One region of the Halorhodospira sp. 9621 genome, then DNA from elsewhere that is predicted to be linked to it. Evidence: predicted binding sites of a transcription regulator. Region 1 holds the regulator's gene; each other region holds the start of a gene.

Region 1 (4,148 bases):
AGTACTACTCCCGCGGTCCCGAACGTGCCCATTTCCAGGGCGATGCACATCTCTGGCAGGGGGATGCTCAAGTCACCGCCGAGACCATCGACGTCGACCTGGAGGGGCAGGTCATGAAGGCCCGCGGCGCCGAGGGGCAGCGGGCGCGGACCATCCTGTATCCGGCACGGCGCGAGGAGGAATGACCCGTTGGTGACGCTGCGCGCGGAGGGGCTGAGCAAGCGCTATCGCGGCCGCACCGTGGTCAACGGCGCGGGGCTGGAGGTCGCCGACGGTGAGATCGTCGGCCTGCTCGGCCCCAACGGGGCCGGCAAGACCACGTGCTTTTACATGGTCGTCGGCCTGGTGCAGGCCGACGAGGGGCGAATCACCCTGGAAGGCGACGACCTCACTCGGTTGCCCATTCACGCCCGGGCCCGATTGGGCATCGGCTACCTCCCCCAGGAACCCTCGGTCTTTCGTAAACTGAGCGTTGCGGATAACGTACGGGCCATCCTGCAGCTGCGCGACGACCTGGACGGCACTGAGCGCGAGCAGGAGCTGGATCGCCTGCTCGAGGAGTTCGGCGTGACCCACGTGCGCGACTCCCCGGGGATCGCCCTGTCCGGGGGCGAGCGCCGGCGCGTGGAGATCGCCCGCGCCCTCGCGGCGAATCCGCGGTTCATACTGCTTGATGAGCCATTCGCCGGGGTCGACCCCATCTCGGTGGGCGAGATCCAGCGGATCGTCCGCCAGCTGGCGCAACGGGGTATCGGCGTGCTGATCACCGACCATAACGTGCGCGAGACGCTGGGCATCGTGCAACGCGCCTACATCCTCAGTGACGGCGAGGTGCTGGCCGCCGGGGACGCCGAGAGCGTGCTGGCCAACCCGCGGGTACGCGAGGTGTACCTGGGCGAGGACTTCCGCCTGTGAGTGACGGACTACGGATGCTTCAAGCACAACGGACACGGCCATGAAGCAGTCGCTTCAGCTACGCATCGGTCAGCAGCTGACCATGACCCCGCAGCTGCAGCAGGCCATCCGGCTGCTGCAGCTCTCCAGCCTGGAGCTGCGCACCGAGATCCAGCAGGCCCTGGAGTCGAACTTCATGCTCGAGCTCGATGAGGAGGCCGAGCCCGGGCAGGAGCAGGAGCAGCAGGAAACGGAACCCCACGAGGACGAGGCACCGGCCAGCGAACCCGCCGGCGAGGACATCCCCGAAGACCTGCCCCTGGACACCTCCTGGGACGACATCTACGACGGCAGCACGGCACTGAGCGCCCCCGGCGACGAGGGTGCGCAGCGCGACACCCTCGACAACCGGCCGGCCGCCTCCGACAGCCTCCAGCAGCACCTGCACGCGCAGATCGAGCTCGAGGCCTTCTCCGCCCGGGAGCGCTCCATCGCCGAGGTCATCGTCGACGCCGTCGGCGACGACGGCTACCTGACCCAGAGCACCGAGGATCTGCTGGCCGGCTGTCCGGCCGACGAGCAAGTCAGCGCCGAGGAGCTAGAGGCGGTCCTGCAGCGTGTCCAGCGGCTCGACCCGACCGGCGTTGCCGCCCGCGACCCTCAGGAAGCGCTGTGCGTCCAGCTCGAGCAGCTTCCCGAGGACACGCCCTGGCGTGCGGAGGCGCAGCACGCCCTCCTCCACCACCTGGAGCTCATCGCCGAACGCCGCCATGACGACCTGGGCCGCGCCCTGGGGGTCGGCGAAGATGCCCTCGGCGGCATCCTCGGTCTGATCCAGAGCCTCGATCCACGCCCGGGCTCGCAGATCAGCGACACAACCCCGGACTACATCATCCCCGATGTCCTCGTCGTGCGCCGCGACGGCGTCTGGCAGGTGGAACTCAACGGCGAGACCGCCCCCCGCTTGCGCGTCAACGCGTATTACGCCAGCCTGATCCGCAGAGCGGACCGCAGCGCGGACAACCACTGCCTCCGCAACCATCTCCAAGAGGCGCGCTGGCTGATCAAGAGCCTGCGCAGCAGGAACGAGACCTTGCTGAAAGTGGCCAGCGCCATCGTAGAGCGGCAACAGGGGTTCCTCGACCACGGCGAGGAGGCGATGCAACCACTGGTTCTGCGCGAGATCGCCGAGGCGGTGGAGATGCACGAGTCCACCATCTCCCGCATCACCACCAACAAGTACATGCACACCCCGCGGGGCACCTTCGAGTTCAAGTACTTTTTCTCGAGCCACGTGCAGACCAGCGACGGCGGAGAGGCTTCGGCGACGGCGATCCGGGCGCGGATCCGCCGGCTGATCGCCGAGGAGGATCGGGCAAAACCGCTGAGTGACAGCGCGATTGCGCGTATCCTTCATGAGGAGGGGATCCAGGTGGCGCGTCGGACGGTCGCCAAGTACCGGGAGTCCCTGTCCATCGCATCGTCGGCGGAGCGCAGGGAGGCCCGGGGGCGCTGAGGCCCCCGGCTCCGCCGGCGGCAAAGGGGTTCAGGAGGCGGTATGCAGATCAAGCTCAGTGGGCATCATGTCGAGATCACCCCGGCCCTCCGGGCGCATGTGAACGAGAAGATGCAACGCATCCAGCGCCACTTCGACCACGTCATCGATACCGAGGTGATCCTCACGGTGGAGAAGAAGCAGCAGAAGGCCGAGTCGGTCATCCACATCGGGGGTGGCGGCGGGCGCGTTTTTGCCGATGCCATCGAGGAGGATCTCTATGCAGCCATTGACGTGCTCGTGGACAAGCTTGACCGTCAGGTCCTGAAACACAAAGAGAAGGCCGTCGATCAGCGACGGCAGGGCGCGTCCCTCAAGGCCAGCCTTTAAGGCGGCGGGACGCGGTTCAGCGGGCCAGCCGATCGGACACTCCATGGACATCGAGCAACTCATCACGCCGGAACGTGTTCGCTGCGAGAGCGGCATCGAGGACAAGGAGCAGGTGCTCCTGCGCATAGGCGAGCTGATCGGGGCCAGCGGCGACGGCCTCGACGCCCGGGAGATCAGCAACCGGTTGCTGGCCCGTGAGCGACTGGGCAGCACGGGCCTGGGGCACGGCGGCGCCGCGCCCCACGCCCGCATCGACGGGATCGACCGCGCCATCGGGGCCCTCATCCGCCTGGACCGGGGCATCGATTTCGACGCCTTCGACAAGGCACCGGTGGACCTGCTCTTCGCCCTCGTCGTACCCGAGCACTTCACCGACGAGCACCTGCAGATCCTCGCCAGCCTTGCCGAGATGTTCAGCGACAGCAGCCTGTGCGAGCGGCTGCGCCGCTCCTCGGACGGGGACGAGCTGCAGATGGCCCTGCGCGAATGGCAGTCGCACGCCGACCCATCGTGAACGCGGCCGAGAACCGGCCGGTCATCCCCGGCCTGCTGATGGCGGTCCACGGCCGCGGGATCCTGCTGGAGGGCCCCAGCGGCGTGGGCAAGAGCGACGCCGCCCTGGCGCTGCTCGACCGTGGTCACGCCCTGGTGGCCGACGACGCCGTACAGCTGCGCCGCGACGGTGATCGCCTGCTCGGCGCCGGTCCGCAGCAGGGGCGGGGCCTGCTCTGCCTGCGCGACCTCGGCCTGGTGGACATCACCGAACTCTACGGCCCCGCGGCGCTGCGCAGCGAGACCGCCGTGGCTCTGTGCATCCAGCTCCAGCGCGCTCCCGGCCCCACCGAAGCCGAGGCCGCCCTGCACGGCCGGCGCGATCACCGCGAACTGCTCGGCCTGGCCCTACCCCGGGTGACCCTGACCGACAGCGAACGCCGGCCGCTGGCGCCGCTGATCGAGGCCGCCGCCGGCCGCCTCGTCGCGGAGGTCGCAACACACCAGCGCAGCGGCCGGAACCACGGGGTGCCGGCATGAGCGAACTGCGCCTGATCGTGGTCAGCGGCCTGTCGGGCTCGGGCAAGAGCGTCGCCCTGCACACCCTGGAAGACGCCGGTTACTACTGCATCGATAACCTGCCAGTGAGCCTGATCGGCGAGCTGGCCCGCTACGCGCAGAATCGCGACGCACCCACCGGCGAGCGCTTCGCGGTGGGGCTGGACGCCCGCAACCCGCCCCGCGACCTGCAGCGCCTGCCCGAGACGCTGACTGCGCTGCGCGAGCAGGGCATCGCCACCGAGGTGCTGTTCCTCTACGCCGAAGACGCCATCCTCATGCGCCGCTATAGCGAGACCCGGCGGCGCCACCCCCTGGC
Region 2 (4,148 bases), on a different contig from region 1:
CTTCATGCGGGATCGGCTGTTCCGGCCGTTCCAGACCACCAAGGGAAATGCAGGGATGGGCATCGGCGTCTATGAGGCGCGGGAGTACATTGCTGCCCTCGGCGGGCGGATCGACGTCGATAGCGAACCGGGTAGTGGCACGCGCTTCACGGTGCAGTTGTTGGCGCGGACGGCCGCAGCGGCGCCGACCCCCGCGGTGGCTGTGCCCTGAGATTGGACAAGGAGCGAGGGACGGTGGCCAATACCTATAAGCTACTGATCATTGAGGATGACGAGGGGCTGCAGGAGCAGCTGCGTTGGTGTTTCGACGGCTACGAAATCGTCCAGGCCTATGACCGCGCGCAGGCGGTGAAGGAGGCGCGCCGCCATCAGCCGGAGCTGATGCTGGTCGACCTGGGGTTGCCTCCGGATCCGGCCAACGCCAGCGAGGGGCTGGCCGCGCTGCAGGAGGTCCTCGGTGAGGCCCCGCAGAGTAAGGCGATCGTCGTCACCGGCAACGACGACCGGGAGAATGCCCTGCGTGCCGTGGCGCTCGGTGCCTACGACTTCTATAGCAAGCCTGTGGACGCCGATACGCTCCGGCTGCTGGTGGACCGGGCCGCACAGCTCTACAGCCTTGAGGCGGAGAATCGGCACCTGGCCCAGCGCTCCGCCTCGCCGTTGGACGGCTTCCTCACGGGAGATCCGGAGATGCTCCGCGTCTGCCAAATGGTCGAGCGGGTCGCCCCGGCGGATGCGACGGTGCTGCTGCGTGGGGAAAGCGGGACCGGCAAAGAGATCCTGGCCCGCGCCGTGCATCGGCTCAGTGGGCGCAGCGAGCAGCGATTCGTGGCCATCAACTGTGCGGCTATCCCCGAGAATCTGCTCGAGAGCGAGCTCTTCGGCTACGAGAAGGGGGCGTTCACCGGTGCCCATCGTCAGACCATCGGCAAGATCGAGTACGCGGACGGTGGCACCCTGTTCCTCGATGAGATCGGTGACCTGCCCCTGAGCCTGCAGGCGAAGCTGCTGCGTTTTCTCCAGGAGCGGACCATCGAGCGGGTTGGCGGACGCCAGTCGATCCCGGTGGATGTGCGCGTGGTCTGTGCCACCCACCGCGATCTGGGGCAGATGATCCGCGAAAGGGAATTCCGCGAGGATCTCTTCTATCGAGTTGCCGAGATCGAACTGACCATCCCGGCGCTGCGCGAGCGCCAAGGCGATGCCGCCCTCGTTGCGCACTCCCTTCTTGAGCGCTTCGCGCGCGAGCAGCGGCATCCGCGGCGTGAGTTTACCCCCGAAGCCATCGACGCGATCGAAGCCCACACTTGGCCCGGGAATGTCCGCGAGATGGAGAACGTCATCCGTCGAGCGGTCATCATGGCCGACGGCAAGAGGATCACGCCGGAAGAGCTCGGTCTGGAATGTCCCAGCGACGACCAGGAAGGGGATAGCAGTCTGCGGCTCAGGCAAGTCCGCGACCAGGCCGAGCAGCAGGCGGTAGTCCGGGCGTTGAGCCGTTGCAACGGGAACATCGCCCAAGCAGCAGCCTTATTGGGGGTGTCCCGGCCAACGTTGTACAGCCTCATGGATAAGTACGGCTTGCGCTAAACGCCTGTAAGTAAGAAAAAATGCGGGGGGGCGTTTGCCTCCCCCGCGGGGCGCTGCGGCGCTTTGCCGGGTGCCTAAGCGTTAGGCAGCTGGTTCGTTCGCGCTCGTGCGCCGCCGGTGGGCCACGCCCGAACTGGCTGCCAGAAGAACCAGCGCCCCACCCATGAGCATCAAGGTGCTGGGCTCCGGAACCTGGAAGTCCACGCTGCCCCGGCGATCGCCCGCATAGTGCGTGTAGAGCTCTTGCTCGGCGTCCGTGAACGTTTCCTCGTCCTCGTTGAGCACGGTGTTTCTGTTGGCTTCCAGTGCACCACCGGCCTCGCCGAAGGCCGTAATGACAACCTCCTGGGCCAACAGCTCTGCCCAGTCCTCCGGGTTTGCCGTGGCCCAGAAGCCCTCCCGCGCAAATTCCACATCGAAGAGAAGGTCAAACTGCGTGGCATTGACCCGCTCCAGGTTCCCATCGTCGTCTTCGATGAATTCGGCCAGAGCTGAGCCGCCGGTAAGTTCCAGGCTAAGAACATGTTCGCCGGAGCCGGCGTTCTGCCATACCTCACTGTCGGTATCGAATGCTTCACCCGTGGCCAAATCGCTCTGGCCAAGCTCAGCGTCTTCATCGCCGCCAAAGAAGAAGTCGATCGTGCCACCGTCATAGGTTAGCCCGTTGTCCTCGTCGATGGTTCCAGTAATATTGTCCCATCGTAGGGTCATATCCCGCTGGCCGAGCCCTACGAGTTCGTCATCCCCTATATCGAAGGGGTTGTAGGCGTCGATCCGGCCGAATCCAATGTCATTGAACCGCGATCCAGCATCCGGAATCCAGTTCTCTCCCTCGCTGGTTCCGAACTGGGTGGTGGCGGTACGCAGTGACCAGCCCAGCGAGGTTAACGGTTCTGTCGGCCCGTCATCGAAACCGTCAAAATCAGTGGGATCAATGGTGAACTGTGTCCCGTACACGGGTGCTGTGATGAGCCCGAGTGTGAGTGCGGCCGGAACTCCAAGCCAGAGTGTTTTCCTTGCCTGCATGATTCTTCTCCCGACTGTATTGCCTGCAGTTCGTGTGTTTACGCTGCTAGCCCGCATGGATGTGGGCGTTCTTCCCGAGCGCCCGCTGTGGTGGATGCATCGGCCGTGCCAATAGCGCGCAGTATCGGCTGGATGGCGCGCTGTGACTCGTCCACACGGCCGGTCAAGCGGTTGAGGCGCACGGTGTGTGTAAACCCCTTCGACATCGGCCGTGTTTGCTCACAGGTCTGCGGTGGCGGTTTTCCTTCGGAAAACGGCGCGCGTCGCGCATTCTTGGCATCGGAAACGTGGGGAGGCGAAGCGGTTCGGCTTGTATAGAGCAGCGACGGTCGATCCCCGTAGAGATCGTGTTTTGCGCTGACTCCAGCGCCGTTAAGAGAAATGCCCCCCTCTTGTCCGATGGATTGGGACGAGCCCTCAGGCAGGCAGGTAAAGAGAGGCGGCGGCGCCTACAGTTGTACTGGCGAGCCGAGCTGCACGCCGTGGGTAAATCAAACATTAAAAGCAAGGTTATGGCGTTGGGATCTTTCGGGAGGTCGCCATGGAGCGTTGGTATGGGTTTCGCCTGGGACGGTTTCAGTTTGTTTCTGACACCGGGCGGGTCAGGAAGTGGGTTGTGAGCTGGGCCGCCTTAGGCCTTTGTGCAGTCACCCTGGGTGCCTGCGATGCGTGGACAGGGCTCACCGAGGAGGAGTACCTGGAGCGGGCGGTCTCGCAGATGGAGGCTGGCGACTACCGCGGAGCGGTTATTGACTACCGGAATGCACTTCGGGAGCGGGATGCGCCGGAGACACGGGGTCAGTTGGGGCTGGCATACGCCGGGGACGGAGAGGTCGAGGCCGCGGTCAACCATCTGAGCCGGGCGATGGAGCAAGGTGCTGAGCCTGAGCGTTACATGCCAACCTTGGCTCGCCTTTATCACGAGACCGGGCAGCACGGAAAGGTCCGGTCCCTGGAGACGGAAACGCTGGAGGGCAAGGCCCGGGCTCGGGTGCTGGCCTACCAGGCGGCGTCTGCCTACCACCGCGGTGATGCGGATCAGGCGGGTGATCTCCTGGCCGAGGCCGAGGCGTTCGAGGATCCGCTGCCGGAGGTTGAGCTCGCCCGATCCTTTCATGCGCTCAATGCTGGGGATCAGGAGCGGGCGCGGGAGCACCTGGCCGAGGCGATTGCCCTCGATCGACGCTACTACGCCGCCTGGTCGCTCAAGGGCACCCTGGCCAATGCCGCTGGGGATATCCAGGCCGCGCTGGAAGCGCTGGATCGGGCGATCGAGTTGCGCCCGGACTACGTCGCGGATCGTTTCACCCGCGCATGGGTCCGTCTTAGCGATAGCGACCTGGCCGGAGCCCGTGACGACGCGGATCTGTTGGTGGAGCACGCCTCGGATTATCCGGGGGGGCACCACGTGAGGGGGTTGCTGGCGCTGGAGGACGATGATCCGGATGCAGCCCGCAGGCACTTTGAGCAGGCGTTGGCGACGCAACGCGAGTATCGCCCGGTGCGCCCCTATCTGGCGGCGATCGAGCTGG
Region 3 (4,148 bases), on a different contig from region 1:
CTTGCTGGATGAATTCATCGTCGAGCACCGCGCAGGGGCGCGGGCCGGCAACGATCACGAAGAAACGTAGAACCGAGGGGAATCGTCATGAACGTCATCGACGAACTGGAGCGCGAGCAGATCGAGGCGTGCAAGCACACGGTGCCGGAGTTCGCCCCGGGCGACACCGTGCTGGTGCAGGTGTGGGTGCGTGAGGGCGGTCGCGAGCGCGTCCAGCCCTTCGAGGGTGTCGTCATCGCCAAGCGCAAGCGCGGCCTGAACTCCTCGTTCACCCTGCGCAAGACCTCCCACGGCGAGGGCGTCGAGCGGGTCTTCCAGACCTACAGCCCGCAGATCGAGAGCATCAAGGTCAAGCGCCGCGGCGACGTGCGCCAGGCCAAGCTCTACCACCTGCGCGAGCTCAGCGGCAAGGCGGCGCGCATCAAGGAGAAGATCAACTAAGGGCTTCGATTGCCCGGCTCATCCGGCTGGCGGCGGGCTCGTGGGCGGTATCGCGCACGGACTCCGCCGCCCGCTCCGGATTGTCCAGGATCCGTTCCCGGGTCTCCTCGGCCAGGGCGCGGGCTTCCTCCCGATCTCGTGGCACCTCGCCGGTGGCCGAATCCGGCCCCGAGGCGTTGACCGCCACCGGGTCGCTGGCGCGCACCGACTCCGCATCCCGGTTGCCGGCCGCCTCGGTGCGCTCCTCCCGGATCCGTTCCGTCCCCGTTGTCTCCCCGTCCCGTTCCGGGCGCAGGGCCTCCTGGCGACGCTGCTCGGCAGCGTGCTCGGCGTGGTGGGGGCGGATCGCTTCGTGGCTGGCCGTGGCAGGGTCGATCTCGGTCATGGCTGCCTCCGTCGTTCCATCCCCTGAAGATAGCACGCGGGCCGCGGCCCGGTTCGGAGGTTGCCGGAGCGGGTATTGTCAGGCGCGCGTGATGCGCCGGGAGCGGTCGCTGGCGGTGTAGCCGCCGTGGGTGCCGTAGGTGAGTTCATCGGCCCGCTCGTGGGCGCCGGTGGCCAGGTCGAGCAGGCGCCGGGTATGGTCGAGGTTGCGGTGGATGAGGCGGCCATTGGCCTCGTTGCGGGCCTGGATGGTGCGCAGCAACTGCTCCAGCTCGCCCCAGGCGGAGCGCAGCGACTCCGGTGCAGTACGCAACACCGCCCGCACGCCAGCGGTCCCCGGCGGATAGCCGGCTTCGGTGAGAACCCGCCGCAGCTGCTGCTCGGCCTCTTCCAGGGCCTCGACCTGGGCGCCCTTGCGGCGCAGGAGCTCGTCGAAGCCGTTCAGGTCCCGGTCGATCAGTTGCCGGGCCTCGGCCTCGAGGGTGGCGGCGAGTTCCCCGGCGCGCGCCTGGCAGCGCTCGACGCGCACGGCCAGGCGCTGCGCCAGCTCCGCGTCCAGCGTCTGGCGCGGAAAGCGGTCAGAGCGGCCGTGCTCCGCCGGCGTCATCACGACTCGACCAGCGCCTCAAGCTCAGCGAACTTCTTGGCGACTTTCTCGGCGTCCACCGGGTAGTCGCCGTTGGCGATCCGCTCCTTGATGGCTTCGACCCGATCCCGGTCGACTTCCGGGGTTTGGTCGATGCGTTCGCGGACCGTCTGCAGTCGTTCCGAGGTCTCGGCCTCGTCGGCGCCGCCTGCGCCCCGGGGCGGGGCGTTCGACGCCTCGTCGGCGCCGCCGCTCTTCGGGCCCTTGCCCGGCTGGGCGGTCGCGGGTCCGACGGGGCGCGGACCCCCTCCTTCGATCGGATTGGACATCGGGCTCTCCTCAAAACCTTTCCTATGCGGGCTGCAGCGCCGCTCCCTGGCCTGCATGGACCCGTGCTATCCGTATCTATCGGCGGCCCGGGCAGGAACTTGAGTCCTGGTTCCGGTTACTGTGACCCAGGTTGCCACTGACGGCAACTCCCGCCGCCTGCGGCCTAATCGCCGACCCGGACCTGGCCCTCGCCGACGACCCGTGCCTGGATCTCCCGTCCGGAGTCCAGGTTCTCCACCCGGATCCGGTCGCCTTTCTGGCCGTGCTCCAGGGCGCGGCCACGGCTGCTGATCTGGATGGCATCGCCCCGGCCGGCGGCGATGGTGACCCGGTCGTTGCGCTCGACCAGCGTCGGGGGCTGCACGTGGTTGCCGGTCACGGCCACCCCCTCGCGCAGGCTCCGGCGTACCTCCTGGCCGACCAGATCGCCGGCGTCGCGGTAGAACTCGCCGCGGACCCGGCGCGCATCCCGCGTAGCGGTGCGCAGATCCGCCGCCGCGAGCCGCTGTCCGCGGCGCAAGCTGCGTGCGGCCACCACCATCTCCGTCTTCAAGGTGGTTTCCATGCGCACGTAAACGGTCCAGGGTGCCTCTCCGCTGCAGCGCACCCCCACGGTACCGGCTTGGTGGGGGCTGCGCCCGCGGGGGATGAACCCCTCCAGCTCGCCGTCACACGCACGCAGTTTCAACCGGCCGTCCACCCCGCGGGCCTCGACCTCCACCTCGTCGTACTCGCCGGCCAGCGCCTCGCGCAGGAACACCTCCGCCGTCTCACGGATGGCCTCCGGCGACTGGGTGCTGGCCTGCGCCGCCGCCGGGGCCAGGACCGTCAGCGCCAACAATACGACGGCCAGGCGCCAGGCGGGCGACGGTCGCGCACTGCGCCCGACCCTGCGGGCGGGGGTGGCGCCGGCGGGTCTGCTCATCGGTCCGCGCGCAACCTCCATTCGGTTGGTGATCCTCCGGAGAAATATGCAAAGGGTGTGCCGCGGCGTCGGCCGCTTTCCCTGATCCGGCTACCGGATTAACATGACGCCAACGGGCGGGGGCCAGCCCCCGGGACGTACGCCGATAAGGGAGCCGTCAGCGATGGCCGGAATCATGAGCTCCGTCGACCAGCGGACCCAGCTGGCTGGCCATAACCGCATGGAGCTGCTGCTGTTCCGTTTCGAGGGGCGGCAGCGCTACGGGATCAACGTGTTCAAGGTCCGCGAGGTCATACCGGCCCCGGAGCTCAGTTACGTGCCGCATGCCCATCCGGCCTCCCTCGGCATCGCCTACGTCCGCGGCCACACCCTCTCGGTGCTCGATCTGAGCTACGCCACCGGCAACGGCGCCATCACCAAGGAAGAAGGCAACTACATCATCGTCACCGAGTACAACCGTCAGGTCCAGGGGTTCCTGGTCGGCGGGGTGGACCGGATCGTCAACATCAACTGGCAGGACGTGCTGCCGCCGCCGAGCGGGGGCAGCGCCGGCAGCTACCTGACCGCCGTGGCGCGCTACGACGGGCAGATGATCCAGATCGTCGACGTCGAGAAGGTCCTCGCCGAGGTTCAGCGTGCCGGCGGCGCCGATCCGGAGGTCACCGAGGGCGGTGGCGTGGATCACGCCGAGGGCTCCGAGGCTTACAAGGTCCTGGTGGTGGACGACTCGGCGGTCGCCCGGGGGCAGATCAAGCGCACGCTCGAGGAGATCGGTGTGCGCGTGGTCACCAAGAACAACGGCCGCGAGGCGCTGGAGCAGCTGCGCACCTGGAAGGATCAGGATCCCTCCGGGCTCGACGATCTGCTGATGGTGGTCTCGGACATCGAGATGCCGGTGCTCGACGGCTACACCCTGACCCGATCGATCCGGCAGGATCCGGGGCTTGCCGGGGTCCACGTCCTGCTCCACTCCTCGCTCAGCGGTGTCTTCAACACCGAGATGGTGCGTCGCGTGGGGGCCGACGAGTTCCTGGCCAAGTTCCACTCCCGGGAGTTGGCCGAGCGGGTCGGCGCCCGGCTGGCCGAGCGAGGGGGATGAGCATGCAAGGAGGACGGTTTGGCCGCGCTTTCCGTGGGTGAAGAGGAGTACCAGGCGTTCGCACGGTTCCTGGAGCGCGCCTGCGGGATCGTCCTTGGGCCGAGCAAGCAGTACCTGGTGGCCAGCCGGCTCGGGCCGCTGCTCGAGGCCGAGCGCATCCCGGATCTGGCCACCCTTGTCCAGCGGCTCGAGCAGCGCCCCACCGCCGATCTCAAGGGGCGGGTTATCGAGGCGATGACCACCAACGAGACCCAGTGGTTCCGCGACCGCTTCCCCTTCGACGTCCTGCGTCGGCACCTGCTCCCCGAGATGGAGCGCCGCCGCGTCTGGCCGGTGCGCATCTGGTCCGCGGCCTGCTCCTCCGGGCAGGAGGCGTACTCGAT
Region 4 (4,148 bases), on a different contig from region 1:
GACTTGGATGCTGGCACGCAGCGCACAGGATAGCGGTTCCGTCTACCCCCGTAGCAAAGAAAAGCGGGCGCCGAAGCGCCCGCAAGGTCTCCCGTTCGGGAGAGGAGGAGAGGATCGGTTGCCCTATTTGCGACCGGCGGTGAAGTCCGGGTAGGCCTCCATCCCGCACTCGGTCACGTCCATGCCCTTCTGCTCGTCTTCCTCTTTGGCACGGATGCCCAGGGTGAAGCGCAGGATCAGCCAGACCACCAGGCTGGCCAGGAAGACGAAGGTGAAGATGGACAGGATCCCGGCGATCTGGGCGCCGAAGGTGGCGTCCGGGTTGGAGAGCAGCACCGCCAGGATGCCCCAGATGCCGGCCGTGCCGTGGGCCGAGATCGCGCCCACCGGGTCGTCGATCTTCAGCTTGTCGAGGGCGACGATGGAGAAGACCACCAGGACGCCGCCGACCCCGCCGATGATCGCGGCGAGCAGGGGCGAGGGAGTGTCCGGCCCGGCGGTGATCGAGACCAGACCGGCGATGGCGCCGTTGAGGGCCATGGTCAGGTCGGCCTTGCCAAACAGGGCGCGGGCCAGGAGCAGGGCGGCGACGACACCGCCGGCGGCGGCCAGGTTGGTGTTCATGAAGATCGTCGCCACCGCGTTGGCCGCACCCGCCGACGAGACCGACAGCTCCGAGCCGCCGTTGAACCCGAACCAGCCAAGCCAGAGGATGAAGGTGCCCAGGGTAGCCAGGGGCAGGTTGGCGCCGGGGATGGCCCGCACCTCGCCGCGGGGGCCGTACTTGCCCTTGCGCGCACCCAGGACCAGGACACCGGCCAGGGCTGCCGAGGCACCCGCCATGTGGACGATGGCCGAGCCGGCGAAGTCCGAGAAGCCCATCTGGTCGAGGAAGCCGCCGCCCCAGCTCCACAGCCCCTGGATCGGGTAGATGAAGCCAGTGAGCACCACGGCGAAGATCAGGAAGGACCAGAGCTTCATCCGCTCGGCCACGGCACCCGAGACGATGGACATGGCCGTGGCCACGAAGACCACCTGGAAGAAGAAGTCCGAGAAGTAGGACTCCGTCGCCTCGCCGCTGCGCGCCATCTCGGCGGTGACCGGCTCGCTGGCAGGCAGCAGGAAGCTGAAGGTGGGCAGCAGACTGCCCGAACTCTCGTACATCAGGTTCCAGCCGATGAGCATGTACATGATCACGGCGATGGAGTAGAGCCCGATGTTCTTGGTCAGGATCTCCGTGGTGTTCTTGGCGCGCACCATCCCGGCCTCGAGCATGGTGAACCCGGCGGCCATCCACATGACCAGTGCGCCCGAGAGCAGGAAGTAGAAAGTATCGAGGGCGTAGGCAAGTTCGACTACGTCTTCCATGGTTCAGGTCCTCTGCGTTGAGTGGGGGCGGGCCGGTTACAGCGCGTCCGTGCCGGTATCGCCGGTGCGGATGCGGATGGCCTGCTCGACGTCGAAGACGAAGATCTTGCCGTCGCCGATCTTGCCGCTGTTCGCGGCCTGGCGGATGGCGTCACAGGCGCGGTCCACTAGACTGTCGTCGATGGCGATTTCCAGCTTCATCTTGGGCAGGAAGTCGACCACGTACTCGGCACCGCGGTAGAGCTCGGTGTGTCCCTTCTGACGCCCGAAGCCCTTCACCTCGGTGACCGTGATACCTTGGACCCCGATGGCGGAGAGCGCTTCGCGGACGTCATCGAGCTTGAAAGGCTTGATGATTGCCGTTACCAATTTCATGAGCGTCGTCCTCGTTGTACGCGTTGTACGGAGCCGCAGCGGCGAGTGGATGCGGCTGCGGTCATCAGGGGTGTTGCAGGAGGCGTGCCAGGGCCCCGGGGCGACGGCGAAACCGCGCCACACCGGGGGGAACAGACCGGCGGCCCGGTGACCCCTGCACCAGTCGGGGGCGAGAACGGCGCCGCTGCACGGTTTCGGTGCGTGACCACAGGGTTGGAAAGGCGATGATCGATCAGAAAACCATCGACGAACTGGCGCAGAAGCTCACGGCAAGCCTGCCGGCCGGCGTGCGCGAGTTCCACGACGAGGTGGAGAAGAACGTCCGCGCCTCGCTGCAGGCCGGCTTCTCGCGGCTGGATCTGGTGACCCGCGAGGAGTTCGACGCCCAGGCCAAGGTTCTGGCACGGACCCGGGCCCAGCTCGAGGAACTCAACCGCCGCGTTGCCGAGCTGGAGAAGGCCCAGGGCGGCGGCCCGGGCGGTCCTGCCGGCGGCAGCGACGGCTAACCGGCGGGGCGGTATGCCCCGCTGACCGTCGCGTGTGCCCCACGAACCAGGGAGGGTTCCATGGCACTGGCTGTAACCCGGGCGCGGGCGGCGCTCGGCGTGTCGGCCCCCGAGGTCCGGGTGGAGGTCCACCTGGCGCCGGGGCTGCCTGCGTTCTCACTTGTCGGCCTGCCGCGGGCCGAGGTGCGCGAGGCCCGGGACCGGGTCCGCAGCGCCATCATCAACAGCGGCCTGACGTTTCCGGTCGGCCGCGTCACCGTCAATCTCGCCCCCGCGGACCTGCCCAAGGGCGGGGGCCGGTTCGATCTGGCCATCGCTATCGGCGTCCTGGCCGCCTCGGGGCAGGTCCACGGCGACCTCGATTCGCTGGAGTTCATCGGCGAGCTGGCCCTCGGCGGCGAGCTCCGTGAGGTGGGTGCGACCCTGCCGGCGGCCCGCGCCGCCCGCGACGCCGGCCGGCGGCTGATCATCCCCGCCGGCGACGGCGCCGAGGCCGCCCTGGTCCATCCGCAGGGGGCAATAGCCGCGCAGCGGCTGCTGGCGGTCCTCGACCACCTGGACGGCCGTGATCCACTGCCCCCGGTGGGGCCGGCAGCGGCGGCCGAGCAGCGGCCCCGGGGCCCGGATCTGGCCGAGGTCCGCGGTCAGGCCGGACCGCGCCGGGCGCTGGAGGTGGCCGCCGCCGGCGGCCACAACCTGCTGCTCAGCGGGCCGCCGGGCACCGGCAAGAGCATGCTCGCCGAGCGGTTGCCGGGTTTGCTGCCGCCGCTGCCGGAGGCCGAGGCGCTGGAGGCGGCGGCGGTGCGCTCGGTCAGCGGCGCGGGGGTGGATCCGGCCACCTGGCGGGTGCCGGCCTTTCGCGCTCCGCACCACACCGTCTCCGCCGCCGCCCTGATCGGTGGCGGGCAGCCGCCGCGTCCCGGCGAGGTCTCCCTGGCTCACCGCGGTGTGCTCTTCCTCGACGAATTCCCGGAGCTGCCGCGCAACGCCCTGGAGGCGCTGCGCGAGCCCCTACAGGCCCGCCAGGTGAGCATCGCCCGCAGCAACGCCCGGGTGACCTACCCGGCGGCGTTCCAGCTGGTCGCGGCGATGAACCCCTGCCCCTGCGGCTACCACGGCGATCCGCGCGGGGTGTGTCGCTGTACGCCGGAACAGGTGGCGCGTTATCGCGACCGGATGACCGGCCCCCTGCTGGATCGCTTCGACATCGCCGTGGAGGTGCCGCGGCTCAGTGCCCGGGAACTGACCGCCGCGCCGGCGGCCGAGCCGAGCGGTGTGGTGGCCGAACGGGTGGCTCGGGCCCGTGAGCGGCGGCGGCAGCGCTCCGGGGTGATCGCCGCCGAACTGGCCGGAGAGGCCCTCGAATCGGCCTGCGCACTGGTGCCAGAGGCCGAGGCGACGCTGGAGCGGGCCACCGAGGTTATCGGCCTGTCGCCGCGCGGGCACCACCGCCTGCTGCGGGTGGCGCGGACGCTGGCCGATCTCGACGAGGTCGACCCCATCGAGGGGCGCCACGTGGCCGAGGCGGTCGGGCTGCGGCGGGGGCTGGAGGAGCGTGGCGGGGCGGGGTAACCCGACCGGAGGCGCCGGCCGGCGCCCCCGGGTGCAGGGGGGTGCGGCTAGAAGGAGCGGGACACGGTGAAGGCCACCTGGGTCTCGTCGTCGTCTTCATCCGCCGCGTCGGAGCTGTTGTAGGTGCCCACCAGGCTGAGATCGAGCGTGCCGTACTCGTAACCGACGCCCAGGGCGGCATCGGCGCCGTCCAGGTTGGTGTCGGAGTCGATCACCAGGTAGCCGAGGTGGGCCATGGCGTAGAAGCCGGCGGCCAGCGGCGTCATCCAGTTGGTCTCCAGATAGACGGAGCTCTCGTCTTCGTCAAAATAATCGTCGGAGACGTGG

The links. Region 1 encodes sigma-54, which starts transcription at its own class of promoters, with help from an activator protein. Its sites were predicted from a motif close to TGGCANGNTNCNTGCTT; they were not measured.
Region 2: LRF89_RS02300 (PEP-CTERM sorting domain-containing protein) is a predicted target of sigma-54. The motif match lies at 2,711-2,727, and genes of this name have one in related genera.
Region 3: flgA (flagellar basal body P-ring formation chaperone FlgA) is a predicted target of sigma-54. The motif match lies at 2,713-2,729, and genes of this name have one in related genera.
Region 4: LRF89_RS05880 (P-II family nitrogen regulator) is a predicted target of sigma-54. The motif match lies at 1,817-1,833, and genes of this name have one in related genera.

What each region holds. Positions count from the first base shown of each region.
Region 1 is NZ_JAJNRD010000007.1:14,634-18,781, forward strand. It holds gene lptA (lipopolysaccharide transport periplasmic protein LptA) at 1-185, shown strand, start outside; gene lptB (LPS export ABC transporter ATP-binding protein) at 190-915, shown strand; gene LRF89_RS05225 (RNA polymerase factor sigma-54) at 956-2,410, shown strand; gene hpf (ribosome hibernation-promoting factor, HPF/YfiA family) at 2,453-2,779, shown strand; gene LRF89_RS05235 (PTS sugar transporter subunit IIA) at 2,823-3,293, shown strand; gene LRF89_RS05240 (HPr kinase/phosphorylase) at 3,266-3,811, shown strand; gene rapZ (RNase adapter RapZ) at 3,808-4,148, shown strand, end outside.
Region 2 is NZ_JAJNRD010000002.1:229,627-233,774, reverse strand. It holds gene prsK (XrtA/PEP-CTERM system histidine kinase PrsK) at 1-211, shown strand, start outside; gene prsR (PEP-CTERM-box response regulator transcription factor) at 235-1,590, shown strand; gene LRF89_RS02300 (PEP-CTERM sorting domain-containing protein) at 1,672-2,616, opposite strand; gene prsT (XrtA/PEP-CTERM system TPR-repeat protein PrsT) at 3,233-4,148, shown strand, end outside.
Region 3 is NZ_JAJNRD010000015.1:25,220-29,367, forward strand. It holds gene trmD (tRNA (guanosine(37)-N1)-methyltransferase TrmD) at 1-70, shown strand, start outside; gene rplS (50S ribosomal protein L19) at 88-441, shown strand; gene LRF89_RS08365 (hypothetical protein) at 434-826, opposite strand; gene LRF89_RS08370 (flagella synthesis protein FlgN) at 905-1,432, opposite strand; gene flgM (flagellar biosynthesis anti-sigma factor FlgM) at 1,432-1,740, opposite strand; gene flgA (flagellar basal body P-ring formation chaperone FlgA) at 1,905-2,666, opposite strand; gene LRF89_RS08385 (chemotaxis protein CheV) at 2,830-3,765, shown strand; gene LRF89_RS08390 (CheR family methyltransferase) at 3,784-4,148, shown strand, end outside.
Region 4 is NZ_JAJNRD010000008.1:44,695-48,842, forward strand. It holds gene LRF89_RS05875 (ammonium transporter) at 124-1,368, opposite strand; gene LRF89_RS05880 (P-II family nitrogen regulator) at 1,405-1,743, opposite strand; gene ubiK (ubiquinone biosynthesis accessory factor UbiK) at 1,968-2,249, shown strand; gene LRF89_RS05890 (YifB family Mg chelatase-like AAA ATPase) at 2,310-3,821, shown strand; gene LRF89_RS05895 (TorF family putative porin) at 3,869-4,148, opposite strand, start outside.